DNA from 4 places in the Kosakonia pseudosacchari genome. Region 3 is predicted to be linked to each of the others. Evidence: predicted binding sites of a transcription regulator. Region 3 holds the regulator's gene; each other region holds the start of a gene.
What was found. The regulator PhoB, encoded in region 3, activates phosphate uptake and scavenging genes when phosphate is short. The targets are predictions, from matches to a motif close to CTGTCATAAAACTGNCNNAT.

Region 1 (3,713 bases), 1.8 Mb from region 3:
GGCGGCCTGCCGCTCTTTTCGCCAGCGCTTAACATCTCCGGGTTGATGGGCGACAGATGCCGAGTTGGTAAAACCTTCCGGCGTATGGTGCGAGATTGCAGGATTATACCAGGGGTTTCTCCACACCATCTCGCACTCCCGGGCAGGTTAGCGCTCTGCGACCAGGCGAATGAAATCATCATCGCCTTTTTCTTGCGCTTTTACTGGCTCAACCGCTTCGTCTTTTTCGGGTTCATTAGACTCGCACAAGCGGCGCAGCAGCGCATTTTGTCGTTTTTGCTGATCCAGCAGCGCTTCGAGCAACTCAATTTGTTCATTCGTGCGCGAACTGGCTCGATTGATAAAGAACCACAAAACCAGACCGACAAGCAGAACCACCAAAGAAAGGACTATTGACGCAAGGTTGATCGCGCCTGAATTTAAAACTTCGTTCATTTCACCACCTCAATATAGACGCGGCATTCTACCACTGACGTCAAGGAAGGAAATCTCTCACTGAAAAAATGCCACTACCAGGGGATGAATTTATTGATGACGCAGATGCCGCTGAAGAATTGTACATCTTGATCACACATCACGTTAAGCATTTGAGTCCAGAGCAGCAGGCAGACTACCAATACGGCAGCCAGAATCAGCCATCTATATTTTCTCACTCCACTCTCCGATACGTTGCAAGGTGTAACCAGGTTATCATGGCTTCCTTAAACCGCGACTAACTGTATCTCCTTTCGGTATTTTTAGGAATGCTGGACTTGTTTCACCAGGTAAATACCGTAGCCTTGTGATAAAGTCTACCGATATGCAAGGAGCAAATATGCGTACACTCATACGAAGCGTTATCATTGTGGCGCTGCTGTGGATTGGGCTCTTGCTGAGCGGTTACGGGGTGCTGATTAACAGTACGGAAAACGCGGCTGGGCTGGGCTTGCAATGTAAATATGCTACTGCACGAGGCACCAGCACCGCACAATATGTGCATTCCAGTAATGGTTTTTTTGGTCTGGCAAACTGCCCGCTGTTGCGCAAAAGCGATACCGTAGTCGATAACGGCTAACCCTTTACACAAGAAAAAGCCGCCTTTTCAGGCGGCTTTTTTGTCTTCATTCAGAACGGATAGTCGTTATAACCCATCTGTTCGGAAATTTTACGCGCGGCATTGTGCAACATTTCAACGTACTCATGCAGGCGTTCTTCCGAAAAGCGCAATGTCGGGAAAGAAATACTTAAACCAGCAATCACCACACCGAAACGGTCAAAAACCGGTACGCCAATACAGCGTAAGCCTTCTTCCTGTTCTTCGTTGTCTTCGCCATACCCCTGCTGACGCACAATATCCAGCATCGGCAACAGATCTTCGGTGCTGGTGATAGTGCGCTCAGTGCTGCGCTTATACTCTACACCTTCGAGAATCTGCTGCACTTCCTCACGATCGCGCCATGCCAGCAGGACTTTACCAATCGCAGTACTGTACAGCGGGTTACGGCGACCAATGCGTGAATACATACGCAGATTGTACATTGAATCAATTTTATGAATGTAGACGATACTATCTTCATCCAGCGCGCCCAGGTGGATGGTCTCTTTCGTCAGACGAGAAAGCTCGCGCATTTGGATATCCGCGCTGCGGATCAAATCAACGTTTTGCAATGCCCGCGCACCAAGCTCAAAAAGCTTCAGCGTCAGGGAATATTTTTCAGACTCCCCTTCCTGCGCGACATAACCTAACGATTTCATGGTTTGCAAAAAGCGATAGACGGTGCTTTTCGACATCATGACACGCTGCGAAAGCTCGGTGATGCCGATTTCACGCTCTTCTCCGAGCGCCTGCAGAATGCCAAATACCTTCAATACAGAAGAGACAGAATCTGGCTGCTTGTCCAAATCTGCGATTGCCATTAATCACCTCATCGCCTGTGTTTTATAAAATTCAGAATCGGTTTTTATTATAAATTCGTCATCCGGTCACCGCAATGTGCGTTTGTCAACTTCGTTACAAATCTGCGACATAAAACCGGAATGCCAATGATAGAATTATTATACAAATAACTTTGTGACATTAACCCTGAAATTTCCATGGATAAATCTTCCTTTGATGGCTTGCCCATTCCACAGCGTTACGGCGCAATTCTGACAATTATTCTTGGCATCGCCATGGCCGTGCTTGACGGTGCAATTGCTAACGTTGCTCTACCGACCATTGCACGGGATCTGAATGCTTCCGCTGCGAGTTCAATCTGGATCGTTAACGCCTATCAAATTGCCATTGTCGTTTCACTACTAACCCTTTCATTCCTTGGCGATATGTTTGGTTATCGCCGGGTTTATCAATGCGGACTGGTGCTCTTTACGCTTACCTCATTACTCTGCGCGCTTTCCGACTCGTTATTGACCTTAACATTGGCGCGTGTTGCGCAGGGCTTTGGCGGTGCGGCGCTGATGAGCGTCAATACTGCGCTCATTCGGCTGATTTATCCCTATCGCAGCCTGGGGCGCGGCATGGGCATTAACTCCTTCGTTGTTGCCGTATCATCCGCAGCAGGGCCAACCATTGCAGCGGCTATTCTTTCTGTTGCCTCCTGGCAATGGTTATTCCTGATCAATGTGCCTCTGGGTATTCTCGCTTTGCTGCTGGCAGTAAAATACTTACCCCCCAATGCGACACGCAGTGCAAAACCTAAATTTGACCTGCCCAGCGCGGTGATGAATGCGCTGACATTCGGCCTGTTAATCACTGCACTTAGCAGCTTCGCTCAGGGACAATCCATGACGTTAGTGTTAGTGGAATTGGTCGCATTGTTGCTCATCGGTTCACTTTTTGTTCGCCGGCAGCTGAAATTACCGGTGCCTTTATTACCGGTTGATTTATTGCGGATCCCGCTTTTTTCCCTGTCGATTGGCACCTCTGTTTGTTCATTTTGCGCGCAGATGCTGGCTCTGGTTTCCCTGCCCTTCTTCTTGCAGACGGTGCTTGGGCGCAGTGAAGTGGAAACGGGTTTGCTGTTAACGCCCTGGCCGCTGGCGACAATGGTAATGGCTCCGCTGGCCGGATATCTGATTGAGCGTGTACATGCCGGGCTTCTGGGTGGGTTAGGAATGGTCATGATGGCGGGCGGGTTATTTGCACTAGCACTGCTTCCATCGGCACCGACAGATATTGAAATCATCTGGCGAATGGCGTTATGCGGTGCGGGTTTCGGCCTGTTTCAATCGCCCAACAACCACACGATCATTACTGCCGCACCGCGCCAGCGCAGTGGCGGTGCCAGTGGCATGCTGGGTACGGCGCGTTTACTGGGGCAAAGCTCCGGTGCCGCACTGGTAGCGTTGATGTTTAATCTCTTTGAAACGCATGGGACGCATACCTCGTTGCTACTTGCAGGAACGCTCGCCACGATTGCTGCCGTAATCAGCAGCTTACGAATTACACAGCCGCGCGCCAGTGAGTAAAAAACTTGTATAACAAGTCGTTGATAAAACAATCGAAAAGATTAACGTTCTGTAAGCTTTAAGTCCTGAGGTACCAAAATATGTTGTTTACCACGTCCTAAGCGCGTGGTTTTGAACGGGCAATAAAAAACGCGTCATTCGACGCGTTTTTTTACTTCCGGATAACCTGTTATTTCAGATATTCGCCAGAACGCAATGCTTCAATACGCTTGTCCAGCGGCGGGTGAGTCATGAACAGTTCGCTCAGCGATTTTGACTTACCATTA
Region 2 (3,713 bases), 2.2 Mb from region 3:
CCAGCGTTCATTGAGAAAACCGGTCAGTTGATGCAGAGATTCACTTTCGGTCGTGACATGCAGGCGATTAAGCAACCCGGCGGCGCGGCAGGCGCACAGCTCGCCCTGGCAGGTGCCCATCCCGACGCGTGTGCGGCGGCGCAAATCAAGCAGCGAATGGACATTGAGGTTCTCGACTGCGTACTGCACTTCCCCGGCGGTGACGGCTTCACATTCGCAGACCAGGCTGCGGTTATGTCTGTCGCTGCCAAGCCAGGCTGGCGTACGGTCGCCGTGGCGATAGACCGCCGACCCACGTAGCGGTGTCGGCAGGGAGATAATTTTTTTGAGCGCCTGTTCGGTCGGCTCGCGGGAGCCGGGCAGCGGCGCGGTGGCGGTGGTGCAAGGGGCATGATGATTGAGCTTGCGACAGACGGCATCCGTCGCCCATTCGGCCATCAGCCGGTAAGTCATCAGCTTGCCGCCGGTGATAGTGATAAAACCTTCCAGCCCGTCGCGCTGTGCGTGATCCAGCAACACAATGCCCCGGCTGACATTGCGCCCGCTCGGGTCATCATCGCTGGCGACCAGCGGCCGCACACCGGCGTAAGCACGCAGGATGCGCGTTTTCGCCATCACCGGCGCCAGTTTTTCCCCTTCACGCAGCAGAATATCCACTTCGTCAGGCGTGACGCGCAGGTTATCGATGTCGGCGTAATCAATATGTGTTGAGGTGGTACCAATCAGTGAGATGGTGTCGCCAGGCACCAGAATATCGGCGTCGGCGGGTTTGCGGCAGCGGTTGATGACGTGCTGGTTAATGCGGTGATCGAGGATCAGCAACGCGCCTTTCGCCGGGAACATGCGGATCGTCAGGTCGGCATATTCGGCTATGCGCTGCCCCCAGATCCCGGCGGCATTCACCACCACTGGCGCATGGAGTTCCTGGGTTTCCCCGCTGGCAGGGTGATAAAGGCGCACACCGCTCACCGTGTCGCCATGGCGGATCAGCCCGCACACTTCGTGCCCGGTGAGGATTTTTGCACCGTGCTCGCGGGCGTCCAGCATATTGCTGGCGGTGAGCCGGAAAGGGTCTACCGTGCCGTCCGGCACGCGTACCGCGCCGATCAGCGCCGGGTTGACGCTGGGCTCCATGCGCAGCGCTTTCTGCGGTGATATAGCCTGCGCCGGGATCCCCGCTTGCAGGCAGGCGTCAATAAACTGGCTTTGATACACCATGTCATCTTCCGGCAGGGTAATAAACAGGCCGTCTGTCGGTTCGATACAGTGGCGGGCGATACGTTTGAGGATCTGATTTTCGGCAATACATTCACGCGCTGATTCGTTATCGGTCACCGCGTAACGCGCGCCGCTGTGCAGCAGGCCATGGTTACGGCCGGTCGCGCCGGTGGCGATATCGTGGCGTTCAAGCAGCACCACGCGCAAGCCGCGCAGGGCGCAGTCGCGAGCGATGCCTGCGCCGGTCGCGCCGCCGCCGATAATAATCACATCGTAGTCACTGGGGTTGCGCATGTTCGCGTCCTTCTGGTCGACGTTCCTTAGCAACCATTTAGCCATACTATGATTGTGGTTTGTTTGATATCGCGCATATTCGAGCAAAAAACGAAAGTGAAACGCGCTTTAATGCGTGAAGTTAGATGTTTGTCATATTTCTGTAACAATATATGCGACAACTCATTCTCTCTGGTTAAAACTTTCACTACAATCCGCCGCGAATAACTCTGGTTATGTTCGTTTTCACTCATTAATGAAAGATATGAGTCTTACCGCGCCACGGAGGCCGCTATGTTGAGTATTTTTAGACCTGCCCCCCATCAATCGCGTCTGCCCGATGCGCAAATCGATCCGCTGTACCGGCGGTTGCGCTGGCAGATTTTCCTCGGGATCTTCTTCGGTTATGCCGCCTACTATCTGGTGCGTAAGAACTTTGCGCTGGCAATGCCGTATTTAGTCGAACAGGGCTTTTCCCGTGGCGATTTGGGGTTTGCGCTGTCCGGTATCTCCATTGCCTACGGCTTTTCGAAATTTATTATGGGCTCGGTGTCGGATCGCTCGAATCCGCGCGTCTTCCTGCCCGCCGGGTTAATTCTGGCGGCAGCGGTGATGCTGGTTATGGGCTTCGTGCCGTGGGCCACCTCCAGCATCATGGTCATGTTTGTGCTGCTATTCCTGTGCGGCTGGTTCCAGGGCATGGGCTGGCCGCCGTGTGGGCGCACCATGGTGCACTGGTGGTCGCAAAAAGAGCGTGGCGGCATTGTGTCGGTATGGAACTGCGCGCATAACGTCGGCGGCGGTATTCCTCCGCTGCTGTTCCTGCTGGGGATGGCGTGGTTTAACGACTGGCACGCGGCGCTGTATATGCCGGCGTTTGCCGCGATTCTGGTGGCGATTATTGCCTTCGCGCTGATGCGTGATACCCCGCAATCGTGCGGTCTGCCGCCGATTGAAGAGTACAAAAACGACTACCCGGATGACTATAACGAAAAGCATGAGCAGGAGCTGACCGCTAAGCAGATTTTCATGCAGTACATTCTGCCCAACAAGCTGCTGTGGTATATCGCGGTGGCTAACGTCTTTGTATATCTGCTGCGCTACGGCATTCTCGACTGGTCGCCAACCTACCTGAAAGAGGTGAAACACTTCGCGCTGGATAAATCCTCGTGGGCCTATTTCTTCTATGAATACGCGGGCATCCCCGGCACGCTGCTGTGCGGCTGGATGTCGGATAAAGTCTTCCGTGGCAATCGTGGCGCAACGGGCGTGTTCTTTATGACGCTGGTGACCATTGCGACGATCGTTTACTGGCTGAACCCGGCGGGGAACCCGGGCGTGGACATGGCCTGCATGATTGTCATCGGCTTTCTGATTTATGGCCCGGTGATGTTGATTGGTTTGCATGCGCTGGAGCTGGCACCGAAAAAAGCGGCGGGTACGGCGGCGGGCTTTACCGGCTTGTTTGGCTATCTTGGCGGTTCTGTTGCCGCCAGCGCCATTGTTGGCTATACCGTTGATTTCTTCGGCTGGGATGGCGGCTTTATGGTGATGATTGGCGGCAGCATTCTGGCAGTGTTACTGCTGGTTATCGTGATGATCGGTGAGAAACGCCACCATGCCGACGTGCTGGCGCGTCGCAGCTAACAGGGAGCACTGATGAAAACCACTTTCACCCGTATGACTTCAAGCCTGCTGCTGGCAGGCGCGTTAACCAGCCAGGCGCTGGCCGCCGATAAAATTGTTATCGCCCACCGTGGCGCCAGCGGTTATTTGCCGGAACATACCTTACCGGCGAAGGCGATGGCCTATGCGCAGGGCGCGGATTTCCTTGAACAAGACCTGGTGATGACCAAAGACGACCAGCTGGTCGTTCTGCATGATCACTATCTCGACCGCGTGACGGATGTCGCGGAGCGCTTCCCGCAGCGCGCGCGTAAAGACGGGCGTTATTACGCCATCGACTTTACGCTTGATGAAATTCGCTCGCTGAAGTTTACCGAAGGATTCGAGCTGGAAAAGGGCAAGAAAGTGCAGGTCTATCCGGGCCGTTTCCCGATGGGTAAATCCGATTTCCGCATTCATACCTTTGAAGAGGAGATCGAGTTTGTGCAGGGGCTGAACCACTCAACCGGCAAAAACATCGGTATTTACCCGGAAATTAAAGCCCCCTGGTTCCACCATCAGGAAGGGAAAGACATTGCCGCAAAAACGCTGGAAGT
Region 3 (3,713 bases):
CTCTTCGGTGAAGTCTATTTTCCACTCGCCTTTAAGCGAGTTCAGGTTTTTTAGCCGCAGGCTCAGGATTTTCATGCCTCATTCTCCTCATCCAGCGCCTGGCGCGCTTCGCTAAACAGCGTGTGTAACCGCGCATTTTGTGTGTCGTCGAGTTCTGCCAGCACAAGGCGGCGGGCGAAGACCTCTTCGACTTTTAATTCGTTTAAGGTTTCGCGTAACTCGCCGGAGAGAATGCGTTCGCGTTGCTCACGGCTGCGGCGCACCAGCAGCACTTCGACTGGCAAAGCTTCTGTCACCTGCTGGATTTTGCGCTGCATATCTGCCAGATATTCATGGCTTTCGATTTCGATATCCAGCCATACGGTCTGCTCTGTGGGCGCATCGCGCCACCGTTCTAACTGACGGCAAATTTCCGCGAAATCGCCTTTTATCACCGCTAGCGGCTGAGTTTCCGGAACCTCCAGCGCCGTGACATCGGCGAGTTTACCTTCGGCGAAGGTCACCAGATTGACGCTTTTGCTTTTCCCGGTTTCATCAAAACTTAATGCAATCGGCGAGCCGCAGTAGCGGATATGCTCGAGGCCGCCAATCTTCTGCGCCCGGTGAATGTGGCCGAGCGCGAGGTAATCCACCGGTGGAAAATTTTGCGCAGGGAAAGCGTCTAACGTGCCGATATAAATATCACGTACCGCGTCACTTTTACTGGCACCCACCGTGGTTAAATGGCCGCTGGCGATAATCGGCAGTGGTTTGTCACCGCGCAGTTCACAGGCCTGAGAAAATTGCTGTTGATAGTAATCGGTGATCGCCGCCAGCAAATGCTGCTGTTTTTGTTGTCCGGAAAGCCCCGCCTGGCTCACGGTAATATCGCGCGGGCGTAAAAACGGCACCGGGCAAAATACCGCACCGGGTTCGCCATCGCGGCGATAGAGCCAGAACGGCTGGGTGCCTGCACTGGCCACCACGGTGGTTTTCAGGTAGGCAAGGATCGCTTTTGATTCATTCAGCGTGGCCACGGAATCGTGGTTTCCCGCCAGCACGATAAGCTGGCAGCCCGTCTGCTGGAGTTTGACCACAAAGCGGTTGTAAAGCTCGCGGGCGTAGCTTGGCGGGGAACCGGTATCGAAAATATCGCCTGCGACAATAATGGCATCCACCTGATGCGTTTCGGCGGCGGCGAGCAGCCAGTCGAGAAAAGCGTCATGTTCGGCGGCGCGGTTTTTACTGTAGAAGTTTTGACCCAGATGCCAGTCTGAAGTGTGAATGATGCGCATAGCGGTTCCGTGGCGAAAAAGCGTAAAGCCGATTATAAACATTAAGCAGATGAGGGACATAACCGAACGCAAATTTGCGTTGTCACACGGCCACCGCACGGGTCATATAGCGGTCATCTTATTCATAAATCTGTCATAAAACTGACGCATAATGGCGCCGCTACATATACTGACGACTTAATTAAAACAGGGCGAATTATGGCGAGACGAATTCTGGTCGTAGAAGATGAAGCACCGATCCGTGAAATGGTGTGCTTCGTGCTCGAGCAAAATGGTTTTCAACCGGTGGAAGCTGAAGATTATGACAGCGCGGTGAACCAACTTAACGAACCCTGGCCCGACCTGGTTTTACTGGACTGGATGCTGCCTGGCGGTTCTGGCATTCAGTTTATTAAACATCTTAAACGCGAAGCGATGACCCGTGATATTCCGGTGATGATGCTGACCGCGCGCGGGGAGGAAGAGGATCGCGTTCGCGGTCTGGAAACGGGGGCGGACGATTACATTACCAAGCCATTTTCACCGAAAGAGCTGGTCGCGCGCATTAAAGCCGTGATGCGCCGTATTTCACCGATGGCGGTGGAAGAGGTGATTGAAATGCAGGGGCTGAGCCTCGATCCTTCCTCGCACCGCGTGATGACCGGTGAGAATCCGCTGGATATGGGACCGACAGAGTTTAAACTCTTACACTTCTTTATGACGCACCCGGAACGGGTTTATAGCCGCGAACAGCTGCTGAACCACGTATGGGGAACCAACGTTTACGTTGAAGACAGAACCGTGGACGTGCATATTCGCCGTCTGCGCAAAGCGCTGGAACACAGCGGCCACGATCGTATGGTGCAAACAGTGCGCGGCACGGGATATCGTTTTTCGACCCGTTTCTGAAATTTGACAGGAGTGTGACGCGTGCTGGAACGGCTGTCATGGAAAAGGCTGGTGCTGGAGCTCCTCCTTTGTTGTATCCCCGCCTTTATTCTCGGCGCGATTTTCGGTTACCTGCCCTGGTTTTTGTTCGCCGCGGTAACCGGGTTGCTGATCTGGCATTTCTGGAATTTACTGCGTCTTTCCTGGTGGTTGTGGGTCGATAAAAGCATGACGCCGCCGCCGGGCACGGGAAGCTGGGAGCCGCTACTTTACGGGCTACACCAGATGCAGATGCGTAACAAAAAGCGCCGCCGCGAACTGGGAAATTTGATCAAACGCTTTCGCAGCGGTGCGGAATCGCTGCCGGATGCGGTGATCCTTACCACTGAAGAAGGGGCGATTTTCTGGTGTAACGGTCTTGCGCAGCAGATGCTGGGGCTGCGCTGGCCGGACGATAACGGCCAGAATATCCTTAACTTATTACGCTACCCCGAATTCACTAAATACATCAGGAACCAGGAGTTTGGCCGACCTCTGCATCTGGTGCTCAATAATGGGCGGCATCTTGAGATCCGCGTCATGCCCTACAGCGAGCAACAGCTGCTGATGGTGGCGCGCGACGTGACGCAAATGCACCAGCTGGAAGGCGCGCGGCGTAACTTTTTCGCTAACGTCAGCCATGAACTGCGCACGCCGTTAACGGTGCTGCAGGGCTACCTGGAGATGATGCAGGAGCAAACGCTGGAAGGGGCGCCGCGCGAAAAAGCGCTGCACACCATGCGTGAGCAAACGTCGCGGATGGAAGGGCTGGTGCGTCAGTTACTCACGCTGTCGAAAATTGAAGCCGCGCCGACGCTGCCGCCAAACGAAACCATTGATGTGCCGATGATGCTGCGGGTCGTCGAGCGTGAAGCGCAAACCCTCAGTCTGCAAAAGCACACCTTCAGTTTTGAAGTGGATAACACGCTTAAAGTGCTTGGTAACGAAGAGCAATTGCGCAGCGCAATCTCAAATCTGGTGTATAACGCCGTCAACCACACGCCAGCGGGTACGCACGTTATTGTGCGCTGGCAGCATGTCCCGCAGGGGGCGGAATTTAGCGTGGAAGATAACGGACCGGGCATTGCCGCAGAACATATTCCGCGCCTGACCGAACGTTTCTACCGGGTGGATAAAGCCCGCTCGCGGCAAACCGGCGGCAGCGGTCTTGGGTTGGCGATTGTCAAACACGCGGTGAATCACCACGAAAGCCGCCTTGATATTGTCAGTGAACCGGGCAAGGGCACCCGTTTTAGCTTTGTTCTGCCGGAACGTCTGGTTGCCAAAAAAGCCGCTTCCTGAAGGTCCTGTCAGCATATCTTTCCAGCGGCCTGCGAAAACAGGCCGCTTTCCCGCACCGTCTACCGCCGCTGAAACGTATTTTGTACGTCTGTTGATTTTTTGTTCGCATGATCAGCCATGTGTTTTTCTGATAAATAGAGTATTTAACTGCTTGTTTTTTGCAATGCAGCATAACAATCTGGTTTTGCGATCCCACCTTGCCTTTAAACGTTATAAGCGTTTAAATTGCGC
Region 4 (3,713 bases), 480 kb from region 3:
CCACCACACCAGCGCAACAATCACCATCACGCCGACAACAATGGCGAGGATAATCAGTGGTTTCTTTCCGGGGCGTTTACGTGGGTTTTGATTGTTATCGTCCTGAACATCGTCAGGATGCGTTGTGTTTTCTGCCATAGTTTCGCAACAGTCCTGTCAGGTAACGGCGCCAGGGATGCGCCGTTAACTAAAGTTAGGCGGTTGCTATACATTTGCCAGGATAAACTGACAAATCAGCACTATCTGAATAAGAGTAATCCGTATCCCACCAGCGCCGCCCACAGCAGCATCGGCATGGAATAGAGATGAAAGCGCCACCAGATGCGGCGATCGTTTGCCATACGCAGCGCGATAAGATTGGCCAGTGAACCGGGCAGCAAACCAAAGCCGCCAACATTCACCGCCCAGGCCAGCAGCGTATCCGGCGGGACATAATTGAGCAGCAAAATGGTCGCGGGCACGTTACTGATAAATTGCGACAGGCCGATGGCCGTCAACCACAAACCTGAAGGTGACAACTGGCTGGCACTGCTCAACACCGAATGCAGCGCAGGCAACTGAATAAGCAGGTGGACATCAATAAACATGGCGATAAAGACCAGCAATAGCGTCCAGTCCACGCTCAGCACAACCCGGCGCGCCAGCAGCAGGAACCCGAAGGCGACAATGGCCAGCCCCCACAGCTCCTGTTTCAGCTCCAGGGCGGTAATAAAGATTATGTAGAAACCGAGGCAACTCCACACCAGACGGGGCTGCCAGTCTGGCGTTTGCGCGCCGCTGTGGTAGTTAAGCGCCTTTTTCGGAAAACAGAACCAGCACAACACCAGCAGCGTCACCATCATTGCCAGCGCCAGCGGCGACATCTGCCAGATGAACGCAGGAAAAGAGAGACCAGAGCGTCCCCAGATAAGAATGTTTTGCGGGTTTCCGATAGGCGTTAATAACGACCCGGCATTTACCGCCAGCGCTTCAAAAATGATCAGCCGGTTAACCGGAATTTCGCACAGTTTTTTCAGCGTGATGGTCAGCGGCACCACAATAAACAGCGCCACATCATTGGTGAGAAAGGTGGAGAGGAGCGCCGCAGCCAACACCATAAACATCGCCAGCCGACGCTGATGATGAAAACGACGCACCATACGCCGTCCAATCACATCAAAATAACCGCTCAGCTCGACCCCTTTGGTTAGCAGCATCAGGCCGCTGAGAGTAATAATGGTGTGCCAGTCAATCGCCCCTGGCCAGGTTTTGGGTGCAAAGGGAACAAAAAAGCACAACGCAATTCCAATAAGCAGTAACAGATGCAGGAAGCGATCGCGCGCAAGGGCGCGAATGAGGGGCATAGTCATTCGGGTGATTGCTCGTGTTGCAGAGTGAAGCGGCGGAAACAGTCGAGCGTTTCCTGGCTAACGTGGTGTTCCATACCTTCGGCATCGCGGCGCGCAATTTCCGGGCTCACGCCCAGCACCAGCAGGAAGCTTTCGACGATTTGGTGCCGCTCGCGGCTCTCCTGCGCCAGCCTCTCGCCTTCCGCAGTTAAAAAAACGCCGCGCCAGGGGATCTGTTCAATTAAGCCCACTGTCGCCAGTCTTTTTAACATTTTAGCAACCGTCGGTTGTGATACACCAAGACGGGCGGCCATATCCACCTGGCGGGCTTCGCCCACTTCGCGGATCAAATCCGAAATCAGTTCAACATAATCATCGATCAGCTCGCGACGATGCGCTTCACGCACCTGACGAAAGCCTTCAACGTGCTCTTCTACATTTACCAGCGTCACTTTTTTTATTGTTTGCTTACCTGCGCGACGGTTCATTGTGCTTCCTCTGAAGGTGTGACACCTGTGCAGCATCATATAAGAGAAGCGCCATTGTAAACCATCCGTGAATCAGCACAAAAAATTAACGTCTTAGCCATAGCTATAGAACATAGCCTGTGCTATATCTGTATGTAATGCGTTCACCCTTCATGGAACGAAGGGTCTGAAAATGGCAGGAGGTAACGATGAATGAGTTCAAGAGGTGTATGCGCGTGTTTAGTCACTCTCCCTTTAAAGTCCGTTTAATGCTGCTGAATATGTTGTCCGATATCATTACCGGCAAACCGCAGCAGGACTCCGACAAATCTTCTCACTAATGCGGCGTCGCGGTACGCCGCTTCATTTTTCTGTCACAATCCCCCGCCATACTGGCTAATTCGTCTAAAAATCCGCGTATTTTTGCTGGATTTGCAATCATTCTCTCAAAACAACCGCTTAGCCCCTGTTGACCTTCGTCGCGCCTCGCTCTATCTTTGCGCTGCCCTGCACAAATTGCGGCTCGCAGATGCGGACCCCCTCCCCTCTTCACACGCACTGTCCGGCAGGTTTTGACCCTTAACGCCAGGGTGAGCACATGGCGTTTTCATGACAGTAATCTATGAGCCTAATCCTTAAAGAATCCGTTGCCTTTCGCAGCCAGACGCTCAACCCGTGGACGGGTTTCTACTTTTTACAATCGATGTTGATTAACTTCGCTCTGGGTTATGAATTTAGCGTGATGTATGCGGTTCTTTTAACCTGCGCTCTGATGATTCTCTGGCGTCATGCGCCTCGCGCGCAAAAAACCGTTATCGGGATTATCTCGCTGGTTGCCGCCTGTTATTTCCCGTTTGGCCGGGCATATGGCGCGCCAAACTTCAATACGCTGCTGGCGCTGCTGTCGACCAATATGGAAGAGTCGACGGAAATTCTGACTATCTTCCCGTGGTATCACTACGCTATCGGCGTATTCATTTTTGCGCTGGGCGTTATTTCGCTGCGCCGGCGGATAATCGAGCGTTCCACGCCGTGGCTGAAATGGGACACGCTGGGCACGATTGTGTGCATCGCTTCTTATTTTATTGGCCCGGTGCAAAACCATTTCAAAGGGTACGAATTCAGGATCATTGATACCGGTGTTCCGGTGCTTCGTTTCGTGCGCGATGTGGCGTTTAACTACTATGTCGTCAAAGAAGAACAGAAAAATATGGCCGCGCTCGCCAGTGTGAAAGACACCTGGACTGTGCTGGCGGTGAAACCGAAATACCATACTTACGTGGTGGTGATTGGCGAAAGTGCACGCCGCGACGCGCTGGGCGCTTTTGGCGGTCACTGGAATAACACCCCGTTTGCCAGCCAGGTAAACGGCACGCTGTTTATGGATTACATTTCCGCGAGCGGTTCAACACAAAAATCCCTTGGGCTGACGTTAAACCGTGTGGTGGAAGACAAACCGCAGTATCAGGATAATTTTGTCACGCTGGCTAACCGTGCCGGTTTCCAGACGTGGTGGTTCTCTAATCAGGGACAAATTGGCGAATATGACACGGCCATCGCCAGTATCGCGAAGCGTGCTGATGAAGTGCAGTTTTTGAAACACGGCGACTTCGAAGCAGATAAAAACACGCGCGACGAAGATCTGTTAAAACTCACCAGCCAGGTGCTGAGCACAAAACGCACTCAGCCGCAGCTGATTGTGCTGCATTTGATGGGCTCGCACCCGCAGGCCTGCGATCGCACCGGCGGCAAGTACAACGAGTTTGTGCAGTCAAAAGAGACCTCCTGCTACCTCTATTCCATCACGCAGACCGATGATTTCCTCGGAAAAATGTATTCGCAACTGGTCAATGCCGGCGAAAGTTTCTCGATGGTTTACTTCTCGGATCATGGACTGGCGATTAAAGAACGCGGGAAA

Region 1: the regulator PhoB is predicted to act here: its motif matches at 1,988-2,007, upstream of kdgR (DNA-binding transcriptional regulator KdgR).
Region 2: the regulator PhoB is predicted to act here: its motif matches at 1,642-1,661, upstream of glpT (glycerol-3-phosphate transporter).
Region 4: the regulator PhoB is predicted to act here: its motif matches at 2,392-2,411, upstream of IP581_RS07170 (phosphoethanolamine transferase).

The regions. Positions count from the first base shown of each region.
Region 1 is NZ_CP063425.1:2,852,036-2,855,748, forward strand. Features, by position in the region: gene IP581_RS13405 (MBL fold metallo-hydrolase) at 1-129, opposite strand, end outside; gene IP581_RS13410 (YebO family protein) at 148-435, opposite strand; gene mgrB (PhoP/PhoQ regulator MgrB) at 510-653, opposite strand; gene IP581_RS13420 (YobH family protein) at 815-1,054, shown strand; gene kdgR (DNA-binding transcriptional regulator KdgR) at 1,105-1,896, opposite strand; gene IP581_RS13430 (MFS transporter) at 2,074-3,447, shown strand; gene htpX (protease HtpX) at 3,617-3,713, opposite strand, start outside.
Region 2 is NZ_CP063425.1:3,291,024-3,294,736, reverse strand. Features, by position in the region: gene glpA (anaerobic glycerol-3-phosphate dehydrogenase subunit A) at 1-1,512, opposite strand, end outside; gene glpT (glycerol-3-phosphate transporter) at 1,786-3,138, shown strand; gene glpQ (glycerophosphodiester phosphodiesterase) at 3,151-3,713, shown strand, end outside.
Region 3 is NZ_CP063425.1:1,059,683-1,063,395, forward strand. Features, by position in the region: gene sbcC (exonuclease subunit SbcC) at 1-75, opposite strand, end outside; gene sbcD (exonuclease subunit SbcD) at 72-1,274, opposite strand; gene phoB (phosphate response regulator transcription factor PhoB) at 1,473-2,162, shown strand; gene phoR (phosphate regulon sensor histidine kinase PhoR) at 2,184-3,482, shown strand.
Region 4 is NZ_CP063425.1:1,539,029-1,542,741, reverse strand. Features, by position in the region: gene IP581_RS07190 (HlyD family secretion protein) at 1-138, opposite strand, end outside; gene IP581_RS07185 (anion transporter) at 240-1,349, opposite strand; gene mntR (manganese-binding transcriptional regulator MntR) at 1,346-1,816, opposite strand; gene mntS (manganase accumulation protein MntS) at 2,005-2,136, shown strand; gene IP581_RS07170 (phosphoethanolamine transferase) at 2,418-3,713, shown strand, end outside.